Regions from separate parts of the Marinobacter sp. L-13 genome, predicted to be linked through region 1. Evidence: riboswitches for the same ligand, from Rfam matches in the RefSeq annotation. Region 1 holds a riboswitch; the other holds the start of a gene.
The links. A riboswitch is a leader RNA that binds a small molecule or an ion and turns the genes downstream of it on or off. The one in region 1 is predicted to bind glycine.
Positions count from the first base shown of each region.

Region 2: it holds a riboswitch for glycine, as region 1 does, so the genes downstream of both, AC13DD_RS08705 (trimeric intracellular cation channel family protein) here and AC13DD_RS17895 (D-amino acid dehydrogenase) in region 1, are expected to answer to the same signal.

Region 1 covers NZ_JBSXNQ010000065.1:61,853-66,270, reverse strand. Annotated here, with positions in the region: gene AC13DD_RS17905 (putative bifunctional diguanylate cyclase/phosphodiesterase) at 1-1,384, opposite strand, end outside; gene AC13DD_RS17900 (DUF3336 domain-containing protein) at 1,509-2,606, opposite strand; glycine riboswitch at 2,712-2,804, shown strand; gene AC13DD_RS17895 (D-amino acid dehydrogenase) at 2,968-4,188, shown strand; gene AC13DD_RS17890 (FGGY-family carbohydrate kinase) at 4,169-4,418, opposite strand, start outside.
Region 2 covers NZ_JBSXNQ010000050.1:141,319-145,736, reverse strand. Annotated here, with positions in the region: gene gdhA (NADP-specific glutamate dehydrogenase) at 1-858, opposite strand, end outside; gene rnk (nucleoside diphosphate kinase regulator) at 872-1,258, opposite strand; gene AC13DD_RS08705 (trimeric intracellular cation channel family protein) at 1,577-2,176, opposite strand; glycine riboswitch at 2,217-2,315, opposite strand; glycine riboswitch at 2,316-2,401, opposite strand; gene AC13DD_RS08700 (NADPH-dependent FMN reductase) at 2,624-3,181, shown strand; gene codA (cytosine deaminase) at 3,252-4,418, opposite strand, start outside.

The DNA.
Region 1 (4,418 bases):
TCAGTTTTTCCAACTGTTTGGTTTGGCTTTCATCGCTGCCGAAAACCTCGTTTTCAGTCAGCTCCACCCCAAGCTGGTGAGGCTGAAGATTGTAACGTTCCACCGTTTCGAGAATATGGCTCGCAAGGTGTGGATTGGTGAGCTGTCGTCCCGAGAGATTGATATCAACCCGCAGGTTTTCCAAAGGGGTTTTCTTCCATGCGCTGAGCTGTTTGCAGGCTGCTTCGATTACCCATTCGCCTATCCGGTTGATGAGGCCAGACTTTTCAGCCACGGGAATGAAAATGGCTGGTGAAACTGCCCGGGATTGACCGTGAAAACAACGAAGAAGCGCCTCGCAGGAGTCGCATGTGCGATCCGCGAGGCTGATCTGGGGCTGGAAAAACAATTCGAGGCCATCGTTATTCAAGGCGTCTCTGAGCAGGTTGGTGATTTCCTGATAACTGACCAGCCTGTCATTGATATCCGGGGTGTAGAAGCACACGCCGTTCTTGCCGGTTTCTTTGGCCTGATACATGGCGGCGTCTGCATTGCCCATCAGCTCAGCCACGGTGGTTCCGTTGTGCGGAAAAAGGCTCACGCCAAAGCTGGCGGTAACCTGGTAGCAGTCGCCTTCCAGATGAACTCTGTGTTCCAGAGCGTCTATCAACCGACAAACAAGTTCATGAATACCTTCAGGGCCTTCGAAATCGAAGATCAGCAAGACAAACTCGTCCCCGCCAAAGCGGCTCAACAGGTCTCCGCCTCGAAGTTCGGCCCTCAAGGTTTCGGCCACCGCTTTCAGGAGACTGTCACCATGATGGTGGCCACGGGTATCGTTGATGATTTTGAAATTGTCCAGATCGATAAAAACGACCGCTAATTCCTGTTGCAGGCGATCAGCCTCATCCAGTCGGCTCGACAACTCGGCTTCCATGAAATGCCGGTTGGGTAATCCGGTCAGGTCGTCAAAACTCGCGCGCCGGTAAAGCTCGTCTCTGGCTTGTTTCTGCTCCTCCAGGCTGATGTCGATGCAGAACATCTCACATTCGCCGCTGTCCTGTTTGATCATTACATGGCTGGAGTAGACGGGGACCAGGTGCCCTTCTTTGTGCTTCAATTCGAGTTCGTCGGAGGGAATGCTGATGTTTTTCTCAAGCCAATTGCGGTGCGCTTCGATCACACCGGTGCGCATGTGATCGGGAATGATCAGGTCTTCCAATAGCTCTCCCAGCGCTTCATCCCGGGAATAGCCATAAATGCGCGCGCTTGCTTCGTTCCAATAAATTACCCGGCGGTGTCTGTCGTATCCCTGAACAGCCACCATGGGCAGACTCTCGATCAGCTCGTAAAACCTGTTTTCACTGTCCTCGGTAGCCGAGCGACTTCCTTGTCCAATATCCATTGCGGGTCAGCATCCTCATGATTAGCGATAAACGTTTCGCGAAGCGATGATGCAATAGAATGAGAATAGTTCGGGATCCCAGGGTTATCTAGTTGGTTTACTGATTGGTAGGGCGGTGCTGTCTCTAGAGCGGCGTTGCAGTCTGCTCTGCGGTTTCCTGCTCCTGCTCCAGCTCTTGCTCCAGCCTGGCGATACAGCGATCGAATGCCCGGCTGATCCTGGTCTGGTCCTTGATCATGTCCAGCCGTGGCCATGTGGCCTGTTCACCGAGATTGATATACATCTCGAGATCTTCAGGGCTCGGGTTGGAGAGGACCTTTCGGTAAAGGGACGCCTTGGGCGGGAAATGGATGTTGATGTCCCCGAGGTATTGCTGACTGGTCATGGCGTAGGCCTGCTCGATGAGTGGCCGTGGTTTCTGCTGGGTGCGGGTGGGGGAGACGGAGATATTCAGTGTTCGGCCACTGTGCTCATAGGCTTCCTTGAAACTGACGCTGCCCAGATTGTGCTGGAGATGCTCCTGAAGTTGGCGTGGATCCATGGCATGGCCGGCCCTCAAGCCTTCCGTGACGCCGAGCCAGCGGAAGGCATTCAGGTGAATCCGTTCCGGATGGTTAAAGAACTCTGCCAGTTCCTTGTCGTTCCGTGTGCAGATGGCACCCGCCACGATGGCACCCATGCTGGAACCGGCCATGACATCCGGCAGCAGATCCTGTCGCCAGAGCGCCCGGGTGACACCGATGTGGTAAATACCAAAGGCCGCACCCCCGCTGAGCATCAGGGCTGGCCGGCCATAGACCCGCTCGGCGTCCTGAAACATTTTCAGTTTTCGGGCGGTTGTCACTTCCGGAATAGGGTGGTCGCAAATGAATTCCATGGACGTCTCGACGGCATCCAGGAATTCACCCACCAACCGATTGGTGCCGCTGCGCGCCACGGTGTAAAGATCGGGATAGGATAATTCGCCCAGGTGACGGTAGAGGCTCTCCTGAAGGATCCGGATCAGTCGCCGCGTGTCGCCATTCTGCCGGCAATGGTCCATGAGGCCCATGTGCTTGCGCATCAGGCTTTCATTCAGCATCCCGGTCTCTTCCTGCTCGCGCCAGTCCAGCAGCCCGTCCATGTCATCGAGCGCGGTAGCGGCCTCGCACCAGTGCTCGTAGTCGTGGGCCTGTTCCAGTTGCTGCTGGAGCTGTTTTCGGGTCTTCAAGGCGTGTTTCATGCTTTTTACCTTAACCCATACGGCCCAAGCTGTGCAGAGGCTGGTTTCCTGGCTCCGGGTTATTTGCTATGTTTAGGCCCGTGGGTTGGGTTTTATTACCAATCAGACATGTCTGCGGGAGAGACTGAATCCCTTGCGATCAGCGCCGAAGGAGCAACTGCCCCGGAAACTCTCAGGCAAAAGGACCGCTGGCATGAATACTTTCCGAAGAGCTGTCGACAATCGCGTCAGTCGGCACACCGAAGGAGCAAACGACCGTTTTCGTTAAAACGGCTCGTGAATCTCTCAGGTCCCGTGACGGAAGGGGTGCTTTCTGCCATTTCGAGCAGGGAGGAAACCCTTGGCGCTCACGGAGATTGGAATGAAGCGAATCGCAGTAATTGGCGGTGGTATCACTGGTATTACCACGGCCTACACCCTTGCCAAGCGCGGGCTTGACGTTACGGTTTACGAGAAGCATCGCTATGCGGCGATGGAAACCTCCTTCGCCAACGGTGGACAGCTCTCTGCTTCCAACGCAGAGGTCTGGAACAACTGGCAGACCGTGATGAAGGGCATAAAGTGGATGTCCCGCCGGGATGCGCCACTGCTGGTCAATCCCAAGCCGTCCTGGCACAAGCTGAGCTGGTTCGCCGAGTTCATTGCCGCTATTCCCCAGTACGAGAAAAACACCACGGAAACCGCTCGCCTGGCTATTGCCGCCCGCGATCACCTGTTTGCCTGGGCGCAGGAAGAAGGCATCGATTTCGATCTGAAGAAGCAGGGTATCCTGCACATCTACCGGGACAAGGCCGGGTTTGACCACGCTGAAAAGGTATCGCGCCTGCTGGCGGCTGGTGGCCTTGAGCGCCGTTCGGTGACCCCGGAGGAAATGAAATCCATCGAGCCGACCCTGGCCGGCAACTATTACGGCGGGTTTTTCACAGAGAGTGACTCCACCGGTGATATTCACAAGTTCACCAATGGACTGGCGGATGCCATCAAGCGGCTGGGCGTTAAAACCTGTTATGGCCACACGGTGACCGAGCTGAGCGCCGATGAGCGTAATGCCTGGGTGACCGCCCACGATGGCACCGAACAGTCCCGGGACACATTTGACGGCGTGGTGATCTGTGCCGGCGTCGGCAGCCGCGGGCTCGCGAAAAAGCTGGGTGACCGGGTGAATATCTATCCGGTTAAGGGGTACTCAATTACCGTGGAGCTGGACGACGAAGCCTCGCAAAAGGCGGCACCAACCGTCAGCTTGCTGGACGATGCTACCAAGATCGTCACCAGTCGCCTGGGCGATGGTCGTTTCCGGGTTGCCGGTACCGCCGAGTTCAGCGGTTACAACCGCGATATCAAGGACGACCGCATCCGCCCGCTCACCCGTTGGGTTGAGCAGTGCTTCCCAGGTGTCTGTACTCGCAAGGTAGTGCCCTGGGCAGGCTTGCGGCCAATGCTGCCGAACATGATGCCAAGGGTTGGGCCAGGTCGCCTGCCGACCGTGTTCTACAACACCGGTCACGGTCACCTGGGCTGGACGCTCTCTGCGATTACCGCTGAGTTGGTCGCTGAGAGCGTTACCGGGGATAGCCGGTAATCTCGCGGATTTTCCGGTACAGGGGTTGAAGCTGAGGGTACATCTTCAGATAAACCTCGGAATACAGCCGCTGGTAAAGAGCCCGGGTTTCTTCGTTGGGATGAAAAACGTCGCCAACCCGGGTCATCTTCGCCACGGCGGTGTCGAAATCCGGATGCAGCCCTAGCCCGACAGCGGCATCAATGGCGGCGCCGAGCCCGGAGGTCTCATAGGTGTGAGGCCTCTCGGCC
Region 2 (4,418 bases), on a different contig from region 1:
CGTCTCTTTGATCTGGCGAACCAGCCCAACATCGATTCCGGCCGGGTCGTAAACGTAGCCACTGGAATCGGAGCAGGCGATCACCCTGCCCCCAAACTGCTGAACCTTCTCCATCGCATAAATTGCGACGTTCCCGGAGCCGGAAACTACCACGTCCTTGCCCTCCAGATCGGAACCTTGAGCCGCCAGCATCTCCCGGACAAAATAAACCGTTCCGTAACCTGTCGCTTCCTTGCGCACACGAGCACCGCCCCATCCGAGGCCCTTACCAGTCAGCACGCCAGATTCGTAACGGTTGGTGAGGCGCTTGTATTGCCCGAACAGAAAACCAATCTCCCTGGCTCCTACGCCGATGTCGCCTGCTGGCACGTCGGTGTACTCGCCAATATGCCGATACAGTTCGGTCATGAAGGATTGGCAAAACCGCATGATCTCATTGTCAGATCGGCCCTTGGGATCAAAGTCGGAACCACCCTTGCCTCCGCCGATCGGCATACCGCTCAGAGAGTTCTTGAAGATCTGCTCGAAACCCAGAAATTTCACCACGCCCAGATTGACGGAAGGATGGAACCGCAAGCCCCCCTTGTAGGGCCCAAGGGCCGAGTTGAGTTCAACGCGAAACCCCCGGTTGATCTGCACGGTACCAGAGTCATCCACCCAGGGGACCCTGAAAATGATTTGCCGCTCTGGTTCGCAAATACGCTCAAGGAGCTTCGCTTCCTTATACTCGGGATGCTTGGCAATCACCGGCGCCAGCGAGTCGAGAACTTCCAGAACGGCCTGATGAAATTCAGGTTCCGCGGGATTTCTCAGGACGACCTGCTCATACAGCTGGTCAAGGGGGGCTTTCTGGTGCATGCATCTTCCTCGTTCAGTTTGCGTGAGTCACATGGATAATTTTCAGACGCAGCTGGTTCTTTCCAGCCAAAGGCCAATCAATACGATCGCCTACCCGAAGACCCAGCAAGGCTGCACCCGCCGGAGCCAGGACGGATACACACTCCTCGCTTCCGTCTCGCGGGGTCGAGTACACGAGTCTCTTCGTGTACTCGGCGTCGTTACTCTCATTTTTAAAATGGACCAGAGAATTCATGGTGACGGTGCCGGAAGGCAGCTTTGCGGCATCAACCAGAGTTGCTCTATCAAGCTCGAGCGCAAGCGCTTCGGCTGTTTCAGTGCCATGTAGCTGTTTCTCCAACATCGCAGATAAACGATCAAAATCCTGTTCTAAGACATAAATAGCTGGACGTTCGGACATACCGACTCCTATAGGCCCGCAAGGCAAGGTTCAGTTGGGGGATGTGTTCAGAGGGTTTCGCCGAATTCGACGAGGGATTCGACGAATTCAGCGAAAGGAATGGCAAATACGGCGAGGCCCGGCAGCCAGAAATGCCGCCGCTGATAAAACGGAATGGATGAAGTAAAAACCGGTTTTCATTTTGAAACTCAGCGACTCTGAAAAAGGAAAAATCTTAGCAAGCTACGTTAGCTCAGTTCACGAGGAAATGAAACGATGAAAAGGTCTGAGGCTAGACCATGCCCACAATTCGAGGGCTTTCTCAAACCCACATCGCGCTCATTCCCAGCGTGTCTGCGAATAGCTGAATACTGGCAACGACAACCCCCAGCGAATGGCCGCCATACGCAGAAGCAGCCCGAGACTGAAAGCGGCCAAAAGAGTGACATTCTCGCCCACCCCTTGGCGAAGCAAGGTCAGGTACAGGAAAGCCACCATCAGTGAAACGCTGGCGTAGAGTTCGTGGCGCAGCACCTGCGGGGTGCGGTTACATAAGATATCCCGGATGATACCGCCAAAGATCCCTGTTGTGATGCCGGCCATGACCACCACCACGGTGTCATAGCCCAGCTTGAGCGCGACATTGCAGCCAATAACCGTAAAAGCCACCAGACCTATGGCATCCAGAACCAGAAACAACTGATGCAGATGCCGCATGAAGCGCGCAATCACGATGGTGACCAGGCCACCGGTAATGGTCATGTAGATATAGCGAGGGTGCTGGGTCCAGGTGACTGGGAAATTACCCAGAAGAATGTCCCGGACAGTTCCGCCACCAAGGGCGGTAAAAAACGCAATTACAGCGACACCAAACAGATCCATGTTCCTCCGCCCGGCGGTGAGGGCTCCCGACATGGCTTCGGCGGTAATGGCAATCATATAGATAGAGGTCAGCACACAGGACTCCTGAGTTTCTGTGGCCTCTCCCCCTGTCCCTGATACCTGAGAGTTTACAGAGCCTGGCTCTGCTTGCCCCTTCGGTGGACTGCGGTGGCAGTCGCTCTCCAGACGGCGTTAGATGATGCTCGCAGTACCTGTGCCTGAGCGTTTATGGGAGTTTGCGCCTTCGGCGGGGCCAACGGCCCACTCTCCTGCGAGACCGGGCATTATAGAGAGATAGGAAGCTAACGTCGAGCGAGGCGGCGGGCTGATAGGCTCAGAATTTTTGACTAATTCTTACTGGTTACTCCGTTATCTTTTTGAAGAGGCGCCCTTTATGCTGCTTTTCCAAGCAGACATTCCTACACGGATTCACTAAGCAGCCATTCCTACACGGATTCACTAAGCAGCCTTCGACGGCTTGTGGCCGCTATCTAAGGACACCCCATGAAACTACAAACCATCATCTGCAGCACGCGCCCCGGCCGAATCGGCCCTTCCATTGCCCACTGGTTCAATTCTCTGGTCAATGACCAGGGAACGTTTTCCAGCGAACTGGTCGATCTAGCTGAGTTCAAGCTTCCGGTTTACGACGAGGCCAACCATCCTCGCATGCAGAAATATGAGCATGAGCACACCAAAGCCTGGTCAGCGAGCGTAAATAAGGCAGATGCCTACGTCTTCGTCATTCCCGAGTACAATTTTTGCCCGCCGCCATCGTTCACGAACGCGTTGAACTACGTATACAACGAGTGGAACTATAAGCCTTGCGGGTTTGTCAGCTACGGCGGTGTTTCCGGTGGACTCCGTTCAGCCCAGGTTGCCAAGCAGCTGGTTACTACGCTGAAAATGATGCCGATGGTGGAAGGAGTAATGGTGCAGATGCCGTGGGAGAAACTGGATGACCAGCGCAACTTCCTCCCTGCCGAGCATCACACCGGCTCTGCCAATGCCATGCTGGACGAAATGGCGAAATGGGCAACGGCCCTGAAGTCGCTACGCTGAACACCAGAGTAGTTGAGCAGATTCCCCGGTTAGCAAACCGGGGAATCTGTAGCTTCTACTTCAACGGGCATCAACCCTGCCGGTTTATCAGAACACGGCCATCACGAATAGACGCGGCAACCGGCAACTGGCCCAACAGCACCTCGTAGGGCGACTGCCCCTGCAGAACAACACAGCGAGCCGGAAGTCCCTCCTCGATGCCGTATTCGTCCAGATCCAATGCTGCAGCACCGTTGTCGGTGATCAGCTCCAGCGACCGATCAATCCAACCCATGCCCAGCATGTGGCAGGCGTGCAGGCCTACGTCCAGGGTACGGAGCATGTTGCCGTTGCCCAGTGGATACCAGGGATCGCGGATGGAATCCTGGCCGAAGGCCACCTTCAGTCCCGCATCCAGCAGTTCCGGAACCCGGGTCAGGCCACGACGTTTCGGATAACCATCGAAGCGGCCCTGCAGGTGCAGGCTTTCGGTGGGCATCGACAGGAAGCGCAGGCCGGATTTCTTCAACAGGCGGAACAGCCGGCTGCAGTAATGGTCGTTGTACGAGCCCATGGCACAGGTATGGCTGGCGGTGACCCGTGAGCCATAATCCAGCTTGAGCGCCTCGGCAGCGAGCACTTCCAGGAATCGGGATTCGGGATCGTCGATCTCGTCGCAATGCACGTCTACGAGAAGGTCGTTTTTGTGGGCCAACGCCACCAGCCATTGAACCGATTCAACGCCGTAATCTCGAGTGAATTCGAAATGGGGAATGCCACCGACCACATCGGCCCCCAGACGAACCGCCTCTTCCATCAGCTCCTTGCCCTGGGGAAATGACCAGAGACCTTCCTGGGGAAAAGCGACAATCTGCAGGTCTACTGTGTCAGCCATACGCTCACGCACTTCCAGCATGGCCTTCAGCCCTGTCAGCTTGGGGTCCGTCACGTCCACGTGGGTGCGGACGTGCTGAATGCCGTTATCGGCAAACAGCTTCAACGTCTGTTCGGCCCGACCGATCACGTCGTCGTGAGTCAGGCTGGCTTTGCGCTCAGACCAACACTCGATACCTTCAAACAAGGTACCACTCTGGTTCCAGCGTGGCTCGCCGGCGGTCATGGCCGCATCCAGGTGGATGTGCGGCTCCACGAAAGGAGGAGCGACCAGATTTCCGCCGGCGTCCAGCTGGTTCTCGGCAACGCTTTCAGTCGCATCCTGCGCCGTGACACTGCTGAATTTTCCATCGGTGATGGTCAG